Regions from separate parts of the Brevibacillus sp. FW306-2-1A-C05A genome, predicted to be linked through region 1. Evidence: predicted binding sites of a transcription regulator. Region 1 holds the regulator's gene; the other holds the start of a gene.
The links. Region 1 encodes Rex, which represses fermentation and respiration genes when NADH is low (regulators of the CRP and FNR family bind a similar motif). Its sites were predicted from a motif close to TTGTGAAATATTTCACAA; they were not measured.
Positions count from the first base shown of each region.

Region 2: a site for Rex is predicted at 5,519-5,536, ahead of AC3WJN_RS06295 (DUF1641 domain-containing protein). Genes of this name have one in related genera too.

Region 1 covers NZ_JBYSWV010000003.1:174,378-183,780, reverse strand. The annotation lists gene AC3WJN_RS04950 (cell wall elongation regulator TseB-like domain-containing protein) at 1-211, opposite strand, end outside; gene AC3WJN_RS04945 (hypothetical protein) at 242-937, opposite strand; gene AC3WJN_RS04940 (amidohydrolase) at 1,312-2,616, opposite strand; gene AC3WJN_RS04935 (redox-sensing transcriptional repressor Rex) at 2,632-3,255, opposite strand; gene AC3WJN_RS04930 (ComEC/Rec2 family competence protein) at 3,270-4,160, opposite strand; gene dinG (ATP-dependent DNA helicase DinG) at 4,202-7,102, opposite strand; gene AC3WJN_RS04920 (tetratricopeptide repeat protein) at 7,195-8,676, opposite strand; gene panD (aspartate 1-decarboxylase) at 8,760-9,143, opposite strand; gene panC (pantoate--beta-alanine ligase) at 9,205-9,403, opposite strand, start outside.
Region 2 covers NZ_JBYSWV010000005.1:66,404-75,806, reverse strand. The annotation lists gene thrB (homoserine kinase) at 1-470, opposite strand, end outside; gene thrC (threonine synthase) at 467-1,549, opposite strand; gene AC3WJN_RS06315 (homoserine dehydrogenase) at 1,549-2,850, opposite strand; gene AC3WJN_RS06310 (ACT domain-containing protein) at 2,875-3,318, opposite strand; gene AC3WJN_RS06305 (hypothetical protein) at 3,504-3,656, shown strand; gene AC3WJN_RS06300 (NAD(P)/FAD-dependent oxidoreductase) at 3,747-4,925, opposite strand; gene AC3WJN_RS06295 (DUF1641 domain-containing protein) at 4,965-5,414, opposite strand; gene AC3WJN_RS06290 (PilZ domain-containing protein) at 5,707-6,372, opposite strand; gene obgE (GTPase ObgE) at 6,382-7,659, opposite strand; gene AC3WJN_RS06280 (Spo0B C-terminal domain-containing protein) at 7,673-8,257, opposite strand; gene rpmA (50S ribosomal protein L27) at 8,438-8,731, opposite strand; gene AC3WJN_RS06270 (ribosomal-processing cysteine protease Prp) at 8,739-9,089, opposite strand; gene rplU (50S ribosomal protein L21) at 9,105-9,403, opposite strand, start outside.

The DNA.
Region 1 (9,403 bases):
TTTTGCCGATGACGACCGCGTAACTCTCCGTCCCGCGGTATTCGTCGATCGACTCGATTTCGTCGATCGTCGTCCGCGCCTGTACCCACTCGCGGACAGTCGCCTCGAACTGGTTGCGCTCTCCTGCTACGGAAGCAGTCAGATGATAGGCGAATCCCGCTCCTGTCACCAAAAGCGCGATGATCGCTCCCACAATGATTCTCACTAGCACGTTCCCGTTAACTCCTTTATGCGGTTGACATTACAAACGGAAGCGAAGCTGGTCCTGTTTGACGCCAGCCGCCGTCCTGATTTGCATTTCCAGCTCCAACTGGCGAAGCGTGCCTGTATCCGGCTCATACCATAGCTGGTACTCGATGCTGATCCCGCGCGCCAGCTCAGGCGTGATGTCAGCGATCGGAAAAGACGGCCCGAGCCACATCGAAAGCAGCGACGTCACCTTTTCCGGCGGCACCGCCAGGCGATAGCCGCTCCAGTCGCTGCCCGACGTATCCGCAATCGGCTGGGGCGAGACGGATGGCAGCACACTTTTCAACAGCGTCGCATGTTCATACGGCGTAAACAAAGCGTAGGGCAAGGCAGCGTGATCCTGCACCTGTCCGTCTATTCTTACGGAGACCGGCTGCTCGTGGTTACGGCTGATGGCCAGCTTGTGCCCCCCGATTTCCCCGTCGAGACTGAACGTCTCGCGTACATAGCGCCCGTTCAATGCCTGGTCGTGCATGTAAACGAGAAACGCCCGCTCTTCGTCCTGTGTCAATTGCGCAAGCAACTGCGGCACCGAATACGGCTCCTGTTTGGCTGCCGACACCTGATCGCCCCCTGTCCCGGCAGCCGAATGAATCCATTCACCTGCAGAACCGAGCGCCATCCCCAGACCAAACAGACCGAGAAAGATCGGGAAAAGCCACCACAGCTTTTTGGGCCGGATGTACATCTCCGTCCCCCCTGTCCCATTTTTGTCTCTAGCCTATGCTATACGGGAAGGTTTTAGAACGACACGGAAAAGTTGCTAATCATAGCTCGGGGCCGGGCGGTCATACTACTTATACACCCGCAAGGAGGTGAGCGCGTGAAGTCACCGCAACAAAACGCATCTCCTGACATACTTGGGTTTTTGCTACAGGAATACCGCGTCTCCTGGGCTGGATTGTCTTCTCCATTGCGTCAACTGTCGCACACACCCACACTGCATTTTCGCCATCATCCCCTGACAGAGCTGTGGCGAAAATGAGCACGGCATGTAGTACCCATATTCCCCTACCTACACCTACACTCCCTTACTCCTGTCCCACACCAGACAGGAGCCTTTTACCGTTTCAACTGCTGGAACACGCGGTTCGCTTCGTAAATCGCCCGCTCCTCGTCAATCGTGAGCAGCTTGTGGTTGCGCATCAAAAATTTGCCCGCAACAATCGTATCTTTGACGTCGCGGCCATTTGCGGCATAGACGACATGGGAAATCGGCTCATGCGCCGGGTGGAAATGGGCTTGATGGCTGTCGAGAACGATCAGGTCAGCCTGCTTGCCTACCTCGATGCTGCCGAGCGTGTCCGCCTGGAATACGCCGTCTGCGCCGTAGCGTGTCGCCATGCGCAGCGCTTCCTCGGCTGGCACCGCAACCGGATCGTTGTTTACACCTTTGTGCAAAATCGCCGCGAGCTTCAGTTCTTCAAACAGGTTGAGGTTGTTGTTGCTCGCCGAGCTGTCTGTGCCAAGCGAGACGCTCACGCCTTTTGCCAGCATTTTTGGCACAGGCGCAACCCCGCTCGCCAGTTTCAGGTTGCTCACGACGTTATGGGAAACTTTCACTTGATAGTTTGCCAAAATGTCAATCTCTTCATCCGTCAAATGTACGGCGTGCGCAACCAGCGTAGGACGGTTGAACATGCCAAGCTTCTCCAGGTGAGCGACTGGACGCAGGCCGTAGTCTTTCTCGTTTTGCCCGACTTCCCAGGCAGTTTCGGACATATGAATGTGTAGCGGCAAGGACAGCTCGTCCGCTTTTTCGATAATTTGCGTAATGAACGCAGGCGAGCACGTGTACGGCGCATGCGGCGCCATCATGACGGTGATGCGGCCGTCTGCCTGGTTGTGCCATTCTTTGGCAAACGCAGTCGCGTCGCGCAGCTTGGTTTGTCGCTCTTCCTCGGAGCACAGGCCGATCATGCCGCGGCACAGGCGAGCGCGCATGCCGGACGCCTCGACAGCCTTGGCTACCTCATCCATGTGATCGTACATATCCACGAACGTAGTGGTCCCTGTGCGGATCATTTCGATCAGCGACAGTTGCGTGCCCCATTTGACGGAATCGGCGGTAAATTGCGCTTCCAGCGGCCACATTTTTTCTTCCAGCCACTGCTGCAGCGGTAAATCGTCGGCATAGCCGCGCAGAAGCGACATGCCCGCGTGTCCGTGCGTATTAATCAGACCTGGCAGGATGAAGTCGCCTTTTTGGTCGATGACTTCATCGTAGCCGGCGTCGGAAAGATCCTCAGGCGTCGGTCCTACATACGTGATCTTGTCGCCCTCGAAAGCGACGGCTCCGTCGTGGATCACTTCATTTTGCTCGTTTACCGTAATCACTGTTGCGTGGATGAGGATAGTTTTTTTCATGGTTACACTCCATTCTTACGTTAAGTAATAGGCCAGGCTCTGCAAATTGGATGTCACATCCGCATAGTGAATGCGCACATCTTTTTTCGCGCGAATTGTCGTAGGAGCAAAATTCAAGATTCCCTTGATACCCGCTTGAATCAACAGATCACATACGGATTGCGCTGCCGGCGCAGGGACGGTAATGATCGCCAACTTGATCTCTTTTGCTGCGATCGTGTCCGCCAGCTCGTGCAAGGGCTGGATCGGGATACCCGCCACTACTTTTCCCAGCTTGCCGGGATCGTTGTCAAAAATGGCCGCAATCCGCATGTTATCTTTTAAATAAGCGTTGTAGTTGCTGATCGCATGCCCCAAATGGCCTGCTCCTACCAGAGCGACGCGAACTTCCTCTGTCAGCTTCAAAATCTGCCGTATTTTTTCCACCAGGTAATTGACGTCGTAGCCAATCCCTTTTTTCCCGAAATCGCCGAAGGTAGCCAGGTCTTTTCGGATTTGGGCTGGATTCACATCCAAATTTTTGCCCATTTGCTGGGAGGAAACAGTGGTCACCTCGTTTTGCTGCAAATAGCTGAGGTAACGCAGATAAATCGGCAAACGGCGGACGACCGCTTCCGAAATCTTTTCGTGTTTAGCCACGTTCGGTCTTCCCCCTATTTCTTTTGCTTGAATACCCTGTAATCTTTCCCATTGGACAAAATGACGATCGAGCCGTCCCTGCCTGTTACATACGTCTCCGCCCACGATTCGCCCAACCGCTCCAGCACCTCGGACTGGCCGACCTCGCCGCGCTCCTTGCCTGTCTGGATGACCGCAATCTGGGGGTCGACCCGCGTCAGAAACGGCTGAGAGGTGCCTTGATTGCTCCCCTGGTCGCCGACCTTGAGCACTTCCGCCTTGAGCTGGTCCGGATGGCGCTCAATCAGGCGTTCCTCGGCTTTTTCGTTGATCCCGCTCGCAAACAAAAACCGCAATTGGCCGTGCTTGAGCAAAAAGACGAGCGAATTGTTTTGCGGAGACAAAAACAGCGGTTCGCTCGGCAACAAAGCCTCCAGCGTGACGTCGGTATCGAGAATGAGCTCCTGATTTTCCTCCAGCTCTTTCTGCTTCGGAACCTTGTGGAGCGGGACGAACTGGCGGATCGAGGGCGAAATCAGCTTGGGCAAAATGACCGAGTCGATGATGATTTGCTGGCTTAAAAAAGGGTATCCTCCTGCATACTCGGGCTGATCGTTCGTCAAAACGAGATAGTCGAGGCGCGTCACCTTCGCGGCAGACAGATGCGCGGACAACGTGCTCCAATCCTCCGCGCTGCCTGTATCAATCAGCATCGTTTTTCCGCCCGGCATCCGCACCAGCGTGCTTTCGCCATGAGGAAGCGCCCAATACGTAATGACAAGACCCGTAAACTCCTCCACGCGCTCGGTAGCAAACGGGTCGTCTACCTTCACGGCTTCCTGCAAATGGTTGTCGATCGAGCACGAGCACAGCAAAGCCACACACGTGACGAGCAGCAGCCAGGCCCGCTTTTTTTTCCATAACATTTATTTTATCACCTAAATCCCTGCTAGACTATTGCTTCATTTTATGAATCTGACAAGGATTGCATACTAAGGAACGGCGCAATCCGCTCACGCAGCGTCGCCCAGGAGCCGGTTTCGACCTGGAACGGCGGGAGCGATTGCAAAAACGAACGGCCGTAGCGCGATTCGACGACACGCGTATCGAACACGACCACGACGCCGCGGTCCAAATGGTGACGGATCAACCTTCCGACCCCTTGCTTGAACAAAATGACAGCCTGCGGCAGCGACAGCGACATAAACGCGTTTTTCCCCTCGGCCTTGAGCGATTCGGCGCGTCCCTGGTAGACAGGGTGATTCGGCGGCGTAAACGGCAGCCGTACGATGACCAGACTGCTCAGCCACTCGCCCTGGATGTCCACGCCTTCCCAAAAGCTGCTCGTCCCAAGGAGCACGCTTCTCTCCATCGTCCGAAACAGGCGCACCAGCTTGCTGCGGTTGTTGCTGTCGATGCCGTGTCCGAACAGCGTGTACGGCTCTGCCTCCTCGGCCAGCCGCTCCTTCATGGCCTGGTACACCAGCTGCAGCATCGAGTGCGACGTGAACAGGATCAACGTTCTGCCCTTCGACGCCACGACGATATCGACACAGCCCTGGACAATCGCATCGAGATACGCCTGATCGTTTTCTTTGCCGGGCGCCGGAAAATCGGACGGGATCAAGAGCAGCCCCTGTTCTTCGTAATGGAACGGAGAAGGCAGCGACAGCGTGCGCACCCGTTCGGCCGGCAATTTGTCCAGACCGAAGCGGCTCATGACGTAAGAAAAGCTGTTTTTGACAGTCAAGGTGGCCGAAGTCATAATCAGGCTGCGCTTTTGCGAAAACAGCGGTTCCTGGAGCGAATCGGCCACGTTCAGCAAGGCCGCAGACAGATGCACCTGCTTGCGCGCCGCGCGCGACTCGACTTCCATCCAGTAGACGTATTCTTCGTCTTGCACGAGTAAAAAGAAATGCAGAAGCTCCATCATCTGCTGCCATTCCTTCACCAGCCCGAGCAGATCGGTCTGCAGGCTGCGGATAGAAAACGGCGGCTTCTCTTCCTGGGGAATGCTTTGTACCATTTGCTCCAGATGGAGAGCAAATGCCGTCATGCCATCGAGCAGCTTTTTCGTCACCTTGCGGATTTTCTCATGCTTTCCGGTGAAGGAAGCTACGCGGTAGCGCACTGTCTCTCGGCCGGCATCCGTCGTCTCTTCCGCGCGCTGCGAGGCCCATGCGAACAAAAACTGGGTCCACTGCTGGGCCTTCTCCCGCAAGGAAGCAGACAGCTTCTTGCATTCGGAGAGGTGCGCGGACAGCTCCTGTGCGACTGCAGGCTGCCAGCTTTCCAGCTCCGCTGCGAAGCGTGCGATCGCGCCGCCGTCCTCCACGGAAGCCCGATCGAGCAAAAACAGCAGTTGGGTCGTCGTCAACTGCTTGCCCAAATGCTGGGTCGCCGCATCTTCCAAATGATGCGCCTCGTCGATAATCGCAACTTCATAGGGCGGCAAAATCCGGTTCTCTGCTTGCAGGTCGCTGATGAGCAGGGCGTGGTTGACGATGAGGACATCCGCTTCCTTTGCCCGTTCTTTCGCCTGGAAGTAGTAGCAGCGGCTAAACCACGGACAGGCGCGGTTCAGGCACGAGCTGGTGTCGCTTTTGACTTGCTGCCACAAAAGCTGTCCGCTCGGCGGCATGCTCAGCTCCTCCACGTCGCCCGTCTCGGTCTGCGTCAGCCAGGTGAGCAGTTGCCCTTTTGCCAGCCGCATTTCCTGGCTGCTGCCTTCCACCGGCTCCTCCAGCGCCTGCTCGAACTTGCGCAGACACAAATAGTTGCCCCTGCCCTTCAGCGTGGAAGCCGTAAACGCAAACGGCAGCGATTGCTGCAAGGTCGCAATCTCTTTATGGAACAACTGTTCCTGCAACTGGATCGTGTTCGTGCTGACCACCAACTGCTCCCGATTCTGGTGCGCCCAGATGATGCCTGGCAACAAGTAGGCCAACGACTTGCCCGTACCTGTCCCTGCCTCCACCAACAGGTGCACACCGTCTTGCATCGCGTCAAAAACGGCGTGCATCATCGCTTCCTGCGCTTCCCGCCGCTGAAAGCCGCTCATGCTCACCTGTATCTGTCCCTGCTCGTCCATCAGCTTTTCCAGTTGCTCGCCGAATGCTTTTGCCCGGACCAGATCGCCCTCGGGCCGCTGGAAGCTCGCTTTCAGCTTTTCCTTGCGCTTTTTTATGGCGAGCTGGCGATAAATGTCCCACAACTGCGTGTTTTCCTCTGCCGACTCAGCCCCCAGCTCGGGCAGCTCCGTGAGCTTTTCCATCTCCATTTGCCGCAAAAGGACGTGGATGTCCGAGCGAAACGACGAAACAAGCATTTGCAGCCGTTGAATGGTCACGAGCGGCAATTGCTGCAAAATATCGAGCAAGTGCAAAAAAAGTTGGGCCGTTGCCAGCGCGTCACTGTCGGCCTGGTGAGGATTGTCGTGCTCGATGGCCAGCTCTGACGCCAGCTCCCCGAGCCTGTAGCTGTTTTGCATCGGCAACAGCAGGCGGGACAGTTCCACCGTGTCGAGCACGTATCCGTCAAACGCATAATAGCCCTGACTCAGCAGGGCTTCTTGTAAAAATTGGAGATCAAAGCTTGCATTATGGGCCACAAAGACCCGTCCATCCAATAGTCGCAAGAATTGAGGAAATACCTCTTCCAACGTCGGGGCATCGGCCACCATCTCGTTAGTAATTCCCGTTAGCTGGGTAATAAAAGGGGGGATGTCCTGTCCGGGATGAATCAGAGTCGAGAAGCATTCTGTGATCTGGCCGTCGTCGATGGCCACAGCGCCGATCTGAATGATGCTGTCTCCCTGCCGCGGATGGCTCCCCGTCGTTTCAAAATCTACTACAAGTAATCGATTCAAGCGTTGTCACCTCGTAACCTGAGCGGGAACCTGTCATCCGCACTCATTCACATTCGGCAACGATGCGAATGATTCCTGCTTCCAGGCTGCAATTACGGCTGCACAAGCTCGCTTTCTGCCGCTTGCCCGCCGAGCTTGCTCGCGCACAATTGCAAGTAAATAGGGATTTCGCGGAACTGGTCGGCATGCGGAAGCGTCCGTTGGAAATACTGCTCGGCCAGCCGCCAGTTTTCCTCGATCATCGCCAGTCTGCCTAAATGAAAATAGCCAAGGGAACGGATATACGGGTCTGAATCGTCCAGAAACTGCTTGGCCAGCCGCTTTGCTTCCCGCGTCTCTCCCACTTTTTCAAAAGCGGAGATCATCCCCGACTGGCCGAGGCGATTTTCGCTGTCTTTTTCCAGCATGTGGCGAAACGCTAGGATGGCGCCGGGGATGTTCCCGTCAAACAACTGCATCCAGCCGTAGCTGAAGACGAAGTCGTCCTGCCCCGGCGCCAGGCTGATCGCTTTTTTCATCAAGGTCAGCCCCCGTTCGCTGCCTGCGATCAGCCAGGTGTTCCACGCCAGTCCGTGCCACACCCAGCCTTCTTTTGGCAGGCGCTCGGTCAAAAAATGATAGCAAATCTGCGCCCGGTGATAATTGCCCACCGCTTCGTACAAATGCGCCATTTCCTGCAGCGTCTCGCTGTCCAGCTCGCGATTTGGCAACGTCAGGCTGGCAGGCGGGGCAAGCTCAGCCGTCTCGTCCATCTGAAACAGCAAATGGGCGGCGCGCAGCCAGAGCAACTGCGCTTCCCAATCGTGCTCGTGCTTTTGCAAATAGCCTTCGATTTCATCGAGCGCTTCCTGGGCATCTCCGTCCATCAAGTAGCAGAGCGCGAGATTGTACCTGGCTTCTTCCTGGTCGGGCTTTGCCTCCAGCGAGGTTTTGAAGGCTTGCGCCGCCTCCAGCCACTGCTTTTCCTCGGCGAGTAGGCAGCCGATCGCATTGTAGCTGATGGCGACGACGGTCGGAGAGCTTGCCGACTTGGCGAGCAGGCGAAACTCGCGAAAAGCCGTTTCCATCTCGTCGCAAAACAGCAGGCTGTAAGCGTAGTACAGCCGCCCGCTCTCCCAGTCCGGCGACTCCTGCACGAGCTGGGCGAAGCATTTTTTGGCGTCCTGAAACATGCGCAAATGGTAAAAGCCTTCTCCCCGGCGAAAGACAGGCTCATACGCGTGCATTTCTTGCGGGAGCTTGCCTTGTTTGACCTCACTGCCCGCTTCTTTTGCAGCCGTTTTGCCCGCCTCTTTCTGAACGAGTGCTTCCCCTTCTTTTGCCATGGCCGTTTCGGCCTGTTCCTCTTGCGTTGCGGCCGGAAGCTGCCCTTCCATTTGCTTGATATGGCGGATGGCGTTGGACAGCTTTTCCTCAAACTGCAGCCACAGATCTACGACCGTATCGCTGACCTGGCGCAAGTAAAACAGTTGGTCGGCGAGTTGAAGCCGCTCCTGTTCCGAGGCTTCCTTCCACCGCTCTTCGATGCTCTGCGCTTTGGTACGCAGCGTCTGAAACCAGTCTTCGATTTTCACGAGAAAAGCCACCCCCTTGTGAGGCATGAGTAGTTTCATTGTCTCACAAGGCAGGTGGCTCTATGCGTACAAGCGGCCCTCGCCTAGACGATGGTCCCGTGCACTTCCTCGCCGAGCATTTCCTTGATCCGGTTGTGCTCGTCCATAATCGCCACGCGCGGCTTGTACGTGCGCGCCTGCTCGTCTGTCATCATGGCGTAGGCGATAATGATGACGATGTCGCCTTCCTGCACGAGACGGGCGGCTGCGCCGTTCAGGCAAATCACGCCACTGCCTGGCGCCCCTTCAATGACGTACGTTTCCAGGCGGGCACCGTTGTTGTTGTTGACGATTTGCACTTTTTCGTTCGGCAAAATATCCAGTGCATCCAAAATATTTTTGTCGATCGTAATGCTGCCCACGTAGTTGAGGTTGGCTTCCGTCACGGTAGCGCGATGAATTTTCGCCTTCATCATAGTGCGAAACACAGGCATTTCCTCCTTTGGCGTTCTCGAAAATAAGTATCCGCTAATCGCCTATCCCTATCGGTCAACGGATCGCGGCAATCAGATTGTCAATCAGGCGCGTCTTGCCAAAGCGAACGGCCAGCGCCACGATAATCGCTTGTCCCGGCAGTTCGGTTTCTACAGGCTGCAAATCGGGATAGCGCAAAATCTCTACGTAGTCGATCTCGGCGAGCGGTTTGTCTGCGATCATCTGTCTGATGCGCGCTTTGATCTGTTCCAGC
Region 2 (9,403 bases), on a different contig from region 1:
GGGACGGGCTCCCCCGCTTTTTCCGGCATGGTCGCCACGATGATGCCGCCAAACATCGAGGCTCCCACATTGTCGGGGTGTCCCTCCATCGCTGTTGCCCGTGCGAACAGCTCTTCGCGGGTAAATGGCTCCCCGGCAAGCTGATTCGCCGCCACCAGCGCGCCGACAATCGCCGCGGCACTGCTGCCCAGCCCGCGCGTCAAGGGAGCGTCGCTCGAAGCCCGTATCGCCAGCTCCGGAACTGCCAGCCCGGCTTCTGCAAACAAGCCCGCGGCTACTTGATACAACAGATTGCTTTTGTCTGCTGGCGTCCCTTCCAGCTCTTTTCCAACCAGCTCGACGGTTGTCCGCTCGCTTACTTCCATTTCCACTACCGAATACAGTTGAAAAGCCATTCCCAAAGCATCGAAGCCCGGCCCCAGATTGGCTGTGCTTGCGGGAATCGTTACTTTTACGCGCTGCTCGCTCATGACACGACTTCGCTTTCGCTCTGGCGAACCAGTTGCATGACGGCTTCATGTGTCGCAGGCACCGAGCGCGGCTCCTCGCCTACGAGCTTCAGGGCGATGTTCGGGTCTTTCAGGCCATTTCCGGTCAAAACGCAAGCAACCTTGACGCCCTGTGGAAGCTTTCCGGCCTGATGCAGCTTGATGATGCCCGCCAGCGATGCGGCAGATGCCGGTTCGCAGAAGACGCCTTCGTTTTTCGCCAAAAGCTGGTACGCCTGCATGATCTCTTCGTCCGTCACGCTGTCGACGAGTCCGTTCGATTCGGCGATCGCGTTCAGAGCGCCATCCTTGCTCGCAGGGTTGCCGATGCGGATTGCTGTTGCGATCGTCTCCGGATTGGGTACAGGCTGTCCGAGCACGAGAGGCGCCGCTCCCGCTGCCTGGAAGCCGTACATGTGCGGCAAGCGGCTGGATTTGCCCGCTTCCTTGTACTCTTTGAAGCCTTTCCAGTAGGCGGTGATGTTTCCGGCGTTGCCCACGGGAATCGCCAAAATGTCCGGTGCGTCAGCCAAGGCGTCGCACACTTCGAACGCTCCAGTCTTTTGCCCTTCGATCCGGTACGGGTTGACGGAATTGACGAGCGTAATCGGCTCTTTCGCCGTAATTTCGCGCACGATGTTCAGTGCCTCGTCGAAGTTGCCGTCGATGGCGATCACTTCCGCGCCATACGCGATCGCTTGCGCCAGCTTGCCGAGGGCGATGTTGCCGCTCGGAATCAACACGATGCAGCGCAAGCCGGAGCGCGCGGCGTAAGCAGCGGCAGCAGCCGACGTGTTGCCGGTGGAAGCGCACATGATCGTTTTGCTGCCTTCCTCTACTGCCTTGGCGACAGCCATCACCATGCCCCTGTCCTTGAACGAGCCTGTCGGGTTCAGCCCCTCGTACTTCACGTATAGCTCGACGCCGAGCTGTTTGGACAGGTTTGGCGCGTGAATCAACGGTGTATTTCCTTCGTGCAGGCTGATGAGCGGTGTCTTGTCCGTAACCGGAAGAAACTCCCGATAGCGTGCGATGATGCCAGATTGTCGATCCGAACTCATTATTTGTCTCCCCCTTCTACCCGGTAGCAGCTTTCAATCTTGGACACGATGTCCATTTGTTCCATGTAGGCAATGACTCCGTCCATGTCGCTTTTCGAGGACAGGTGCGTCACCATGATGATTTCCGCCTCGCCGCCATTGTTGTACGGCTGCTGGATGACTTGCTCCAGGGAAATGTTTTTGTCAGCCAAAAGCTGGGTGATCTGCGCCAAAACGCCGCGCTTGTCTGTCACTACGATCCGCAGGAAGTATTTGGACAGCTTTTCGCTGTCGTCCTTGAGAATTTTTTCTTTGTACGGAGCGACCATTCCGCGTCCGTTTACCCCGAGCTTTCTGTTTTTCACAACGGTAACGAGGTCGGACACGACTGCGGTCGCAGTCGGAAGCTCGCCCGCGCCCGGCCCATAGAACATCGTCTCGCCAACCGCTTCGCCGTGAACGTACACTGCGTTGAACACGCCGTTGACGGAAGCCAGCGGATGCGATTTTGGCACCATTGTCGGCTGCACGCTCACCTCGATCGCTTCCCCATCGCGTCTCGCCAGGCCCAGCAGCTTGATCTCATAGCCCAGTTGCTTGCCGTAGGCGATGTCCTCTTTGCTCACTTTGCTGATTCCTTTGACGTCCACGTCTTCGAGCTTCATCGGTACGCGGAAGCCGAGCGTCGCCAGAATCGCCATTTTGCGGGCCGCGTCGAAGCCTTCCACGTCAGAGGTAGGATTCGCCTCCGCATATCCCAACGCTTGCGCCTCCTTCAAAACGTCGCTGTAGTCTGCCCCCTCCTGGCTCATTTTGGTCAAAATGTAGTTGGTCGTCCCGTTGACGATGCCCATCATTTTGGTGATGCGGTCAGAGGAGAAGCCTTCCACCAGCGCGCGCAAGATCGGAATGCCGCCTGCCACGCTCGCTTCGTAAAACACGTCGCAGCCTTTTTCCTGCGCCTTGTTCAAAATTTCAGCGCCGTGCAGCGCCATCAAGTCTTTGTTGGCTGTCACCACATGCTTGCCGCGCTCCAGTGCTGCGAGAATGTACTCCTTCGCCGGATGGATGCCACCGATGACCTCGACGATCACCTCAATGTCCGGATCATCCAGAAGCTCAGCAGGTTCTGTCGTCAGCAGATTATCCATGGAACTGATATTGCGGGATTTCTCGGCGTCCTGCACGAGAATTTTCGTAATCTCAATCCCCAGTCCCGTCTGCTTTTGCAAGTCGTCCTGATGCGCCTGGATGATGCGGACAACCCCTGTCCCTACTGTGCCAAACCCCATTAACCCCAGCTTGATGCTTTGCTTCTCCATTGTTTCTCTCCTCCTACCCTTCTTTTACCCTCTGCCGACGATCATCGCTTTGCGAACGCCGGGGATTTCTTGCAAGCTTTCCAGAAATTCCGTGCTGGATACGCGCAGGTTGGCCATATCGACAGACATGGAAATGTTGGCAATCCCTTGCAGCGGAATCGTCTGGTTGATCGTCAGCACGTTCCCGCCTTGTTCTGCTACGTACGTGAGCACCTTGGACAAATAACCGGACATGTGCTCCAGCGAAAACGTGATCGTCATGATCTTTTCGCTCATCATGGCATTGAAGGGAAAGATACCGTCCTTGTATTTGTAAAAAGCACTTCGGCTCAGTCCCACCCGCTCCACTGCCTCATTCACGGTGTCCACTTCGCCGGATTCCAGCATCTTTTTCGCTTCGATCGTCTTCACGATAGATTCTGGTAAGATGTCAGATCGTATCAAGTAGAACTTCTCTTCCCGTTTCACCGTCGTGTCCTCCTGAGAAAAACAGTTGTTTCTTCATAGAGGACATTATAACGGATACCGTCCGCTGTGACAATCCTTGAACGCCAATTTTTTTCACCCAACCTGATTCGGTTCACTCGGGTTACATGAGCTTGGCGCGCTTCGCGCAAACTAAAAGCGGTTGAGGAAGAGGAGGTGAAAGACAGATGGCAGGACGCGGAAAGTCGGACAAATCAGAGCGCCGCAACAATCACCCGGCCGGGAAGCCGAGCAGCCTGGATCAGTTTGGCGCTGATCTGCGCGGCAAAAAAATGGCGCAATCCCCGAACATCGTCGAAGATCCGAGCGGCAACAAATAAGTCCGCCAGAGTGATCTGCACCTTTGCTCGCTGAAATAGGAAAAACCCGGGATGCCAGATCCCGGGTTTTGTGCGTGTTACTCGTATGAATTAGTAGGCCAGCGAGGACAGGCCGTTGATATGAGTCAGGTAGCGCACGTTGCTCGCTTCCTTCATCAAGGTAGCTGGCAAGCCTTTCAGCTTCAGTTGGCTTGCGCCGATGGTGCCGATGGCGTCTTTGCGGCCCAGGCTGCCCAGCGTACCGGAGAATACCGGCTTGAACGTGTCCATTTTGGAGCCGTTGAAGTGCGCGAACAGGTTGTAGCCCACCACTTCGCCCATTTGCCATGCCAGTTGCGCAGTCGGCGGGTATGGACGGCCTTCTGGTCCCATCACGACCGCGCTGTCGCCTGCGAGGAATACTTCTGGGTGAGAAGTGGATTGCAAGTATTCGGTAACGGTTGCACGGCCGCGATTTACTTCAATGCCGCACTCCGCCACTACGCGATTGCCTTGCACGCCGCCTGTCCAAACCATTGTTTTGGTTTCGATGGTGTTGCCGTCTTTTAAGCATACCGTCGTTTCTTTCATTTCAGTTACCGGAACGCCCGTCAGGAACTGAACGCCGCGTTTTTCCAGGCTTGTTTTCGCACGCTCTACCAGGTCAGGGGCAAAGCCTGCGAGGATGGATGGTCCTGCTTCTACACAGTAGATGGACAGGTCTGCAAAATCTACGCCGTATTTGCGGCACAGGTTCGGCAGCATGTCGGCGAACTCGCCAACCAGCTCGATCCCGGTCAGGCCGCCACCGCCAACCACGAAGGTGGCATCTGCCTTGTTTTTGCTCTTGCTGTACTCTGCTACGCGCTCTTCGAGGTGCGCGCGCAGACGGTTTGCTTCCTCTACCGATTTCAGCGTGAAGCTGTACTCTTGCAGGCCAGGAATGCCGAAGAATGCCGTCTCGCTGCCCAGCGCGATTACCAGTGCATCGTATTTGATAGACTCGCCGCTCGCCAGCGTCACACGCTGCGATTCGAGGCCGATTTTTTCCACAGTATCAATCACGAGGTTGATATCTTTGCCGCGCAGCAGTCTTTCCAGTGGCAGCGCCACGTTTTGCTCAGACAGGTTTCCTACTGCCAAGCGGTGCAGCTCCGTGATGATTTGGTGCGTAGGGAAACGGTTCACAACCGTGATCGTCGCTTCTTCAGCCGTCATGTGTTTACGTGCAGTCAAAGCGGACAGCAATCCGCCGTAGCCGCCGCCCAAAATGAGAATATGCTTCGCCATGCCCAATCCTCCGTCCTTGTCTCTCGTAGGTTATCGTAATTAGCGTTTTTGCTGCTGGCGCTCTGCCAAAACTTCCAGGAATGCCTGGGCGAAACGCAATGTTTTTTGTACTTGCGGGTCTTTCAGCATTTTGAGCATGCCAAACAAACCGATAGTGGATTCCTCCGCGTGCGCGCGGTCGTTTGCTTCGATCGCCGCTTGTGCGATGCCTTTTGCCTTGTCAGAGATCGGCTTGACGAACTCTTCCACGCCGCCCTTGATGTCTTCGATGAGCACTTGGTCGTTGGCTACGGTTTGTACCAGGTCGTACGTTTTGGTGAGGATGGTTGTCATCTCGGCCAGCTTCGGCAAGTTTGCCACCAACACATTCAGGGATTCTTGAATTTCTGGCTTCATCAACTGATCGAGTACATCCATTTGCTGCTCAGGTGCCAGGGTAGCGGTGCTTGCTACTTCCGCCTGAGCTTGTTGCGTGGTTGTTTGAGACATAGAAAAACGTCCTCCTTTGCTTTGGAATAGAGGCCTTCTTTCTCGATGCCTGTTCATACGAGTAACGGCCGCCATTCTCCCAAAATACCGAAAAGCCTATGTGCTTGTAATATTTTTCACAAACTGAAGCAACACAACAGCGTAGAATAATCAAAAGTGCAAGATTTCACAAAGTGATATTCAGGAAAGCGTACAAAACAAATCCACCAGGTGAACAGGCTCGATTCAGAACTCTATGTACTCTACTATATACCTTCTTCGCGGGAACAGCAAAGGAAAAAAAACCGCTTCCTCAGGAAGAAGCGGCAGACGTGAGTTTTTTATAGTAATCTTTGATGAGTTGGTGATGCTTTTCATTGATATCCGTAAAAATCAACTCGATCACGGTTTGCTTGTCGTCGAAAGTTTTCTCCACGATTTTTGCCATCATGACGATTTCCTGGCCAGTCGACGGAACTGTGAACGAGAGGTGGAGAAACTCTCCCTTTGCCACGTAGCCTTCTGTGCCGAGAATAAGCCGTGTGGGGGAAAGCTTCAGCAGCACAGCCTCTCCTTTTTCCTCGATCGGCCTTGCCCCCATCACCTTGTACGGGACGCGGATGTCGATTCCCGGGGAGATGGGCTCCTGCTTGCGGCCTGCCACAATCTCGACGCCGACGCTGACCGGAACCATCGCCAACAGCTTGATTGGCCAGACCGTTTCTTCTGAAATGACTTCCAGATCAATCGTGTTAATAGCCGCATCCGATTCCCACCGAACACGTACCGTTGATCCGAGCAGTTCGGTCCTTGCTTCGGCCTTCATCTCAAGAGAGACAACGAGATAACTGCTTTTGACATGCTCTACCATTACTTGAATGGGCGCTTTGACCTGTCTTGAGATCATCATCGGCAAAGAAGCACCGCGTTGGAGGCGTTTGTCCGCCATGAAAGGGGTAAGGGATGGGATATCAATCATTTTTGTTTGTCACTCCACAAAGTCAAACTCTAATTTGCCAATCCGAACGGTATCCCCGTCTTTTGCGCCGTGCTTGCGCAATGCCTCGTCCACGCCCATGCTGCGCATCTGTCTTGCGAAGCGCTGAGCGGCGTCATAGCTGTTGAGGTTCGTCATGCGCACCAGCTTCTCGATTTTCTCGCCGCTGACCACGAACACATCGTTGTCGCGGGTAATCTCGAATGGCTCCGGCTCTTTTTCCGCCCGGAACACCACGCGCTCTTCCACTTCTACAACTTCCTCGACCGTCGGCTTGTCCGGAATCGTCGAGAGCATGTCGCCTATCGCGTACATCAATTCCTGGACGCCTTGTCTGGTCGCTGCCGAAATCTCAAACACGTTGACATCCGGCACTTTTTCCTTGAAGCGTCGCAAGTTTTCCGCCGCTTCCGGCACGTCCATCTTGTTGGCCGCGATAATTTGCGGACGCTCCTCAAGCTTCAGGTTGTAGAGCTTCAGCTCGCGGTTAATCTGCAAGTAATCTTCGTAAGGATCGCGTCCATCCACCCCTGCCATGTCGATGACGTGAACAATCAGGCGGGTGCGCTCCACGTGGCGCAGGAATTGGTGGCCAAGCCCCACACCTTCGTGCGCGCCTTCAATCAGCCCCGGCAAGTCAGCCATGACAAAGCTCTGCTCGCCCAAATCCACGACACCCAGATTCGGCGTCAACGTCGTAAAATGGTACGCTGCGATCTTTGGCTTCGCCGCAGTCACACTGGAGAGCAGTGTCGATTTTCCGACGCTCGGATAGCCAACCAGACCGACATCCGCAATCAGCTTCAGCTCCATGACGATGTAGCGCTCCTGGCCCGGTTCTCCGTTCTCCGAAATATGTGGGGCGGGATTGGACGAATTGGCAAAACGGATATTCCCCCGTCCGCCACGTCCGCCTTTGGCGATCACAGCGCGCTGGCCGTGCTCCACCAGATCGGCAATGACTTCTTTTGTGTCGTCATCAATGACGGTCGTGCCCGGCGGTACGCGGACGATCATATCCTCCGCTCCGGCTCCGTGCTGCGACTTGTTGCGTCCGTGCTCTCCGCGCGGCGCCTTGAAATGTCTTTGGTAGCGGAAGTCTACGAGCGTGCGCAGTCCTTCATCGACTTCAAACACGACATCGCCGCCTTTACCGCCATCGCCGCCTGCCGGTCCGCCAAGCGGCACGTACTTCTCCCGGCGAAAAGAAACGGCTCCGTTCCCACCGTCTCCGCCTTTTACATAAACTTTTACCTGATCGACAAACATGGTGTCACCTCTTTCATTGCGCGAATGGAATCAGCAAGTCCAACACCCATTCGCCTTCCGTCTGTATCCACTCGGTGACCTCCACCGTACTTTGCTCGCTATTCCGTATCAGCTTTTCCAATTTTTCCATTCCGGATGCATTCAGCTCTCCGGCCAGGTCAAAACGAAAATGAACGCCTCGTTGATCCGCCTGCAAGCTTACGTGCATACTGGCTGGCTCGTAGCCATTTTGGTCTACATGATCGTTCACTGTGCATAATATCTCCGACACCAACTGAAACAAGTGCTGCTCGTCCAATGCTATTCGCGTGAGATCCACATCATTGCACACGTCTACTTCCAAAAGCATTTCCTTGTTCAGCGCATTGAATGTCAAGAAGAAGACGGACAACAGGGAGTTGTTCAAACGCGCGACCATTGATTCCTGCATCGCCATCTGCGCGATGCGCTTCAAGTGCGCCTCTCCCTGCTCAGTACGGTTCATATGCAAATAGCCGAGCAGAACCTGAACGTGGTTCAACCAGTCATGCCGCTGCCGATTCAGTACGGCCAGCAACTGGTCTGTCTGATGCGTAAGCAGTCTCCGCTCGTCCCCCATCACATTCACCCAAGTCGATAAGAATTTCTTTCCTAACTATTGTACCATAAAAGAAGCCGGGACAATGAGAAAACTTGGCTGCGCCCAACTATTTTGGCGCAAACTGTTCCGCTTTGTTCCGTTTGCCCGAAAAGCAAAAGAAAACCCAGCAACGATGCTGGGTTTTCCTGGAACAAATATTTACGCTTCGGAAGCAACTGGTTCGATCACAACTTGCTTGCGATCGCGGCCCAGACGCTTGAAACGAACAACGCCATCTGCAGTTGCAAACAGAGTGTCGTCTCCGCCTTTCATTACGTTCGCACCTGGGTAAATCTTCGTTCCGCGTTGGCGAACGAGGATGTTTCCGGCAGTAACGAATTGACCGTCACCGCGTTTCACGCCCAGACGTTTGGAAATGGAATCACGTCCGTTTTTAGTGGAACCTACCCCTTTTTTCGATGCGAAAAACTGAAGGTCCAAATTAAACAGCATGTTCATATCAGACACCTCCCTGCCATTTATGGTCATTCACTTTTACGTATTTCCCGTACTGCGCCGCAACTGATAACAGGGCGATCACCATGCTCTCAGCCAAAAGCTGCTGCTTTTCTAGTATGTCCGCCGCTTCCGAGGAAGCGAGCGTCCACTTCAGAAAGCCGCCGCCTTCTTGGGCGACTGAAACTTGCGGTGTCAGTCCCGTCAGCGGCTGCACGCTGTTTAATATACCAAAGCTGATGCCTGATACGGCGGAACAAACGATGTCCGCCCCATAAGCACCCGCATTGGCATGTCCGGAAATACTAATTTCATGGATACCGTGCTGCGCACGGCTCACGATCACTTCGATCATATCAGGTCACCAAAATTAAGCGTTGATCTTTTCGATCACAACTTTGGTGAACGGTTGACGGTGACCTTGTTTGCGACGGTAGTTTTTCTTGGCTTTGTATTTGTACACGATGATTTTTGCAGCTTTACCGTGTTTTTCTACTTTACCAGTTACCGTTGCACCAGCTACTGTAGGAGCTCCTGCAGTAACTTTGCCGTCTTTGCTTACGAAGAGAACTTTGTCAAAAGTAACAACTTCTCCTTCATTGCCAGCCAATTTCTCGATGAAGAGAACGGAACCCTCTTCAACTTTGTATTGCTTTCCACCGGTTTCGA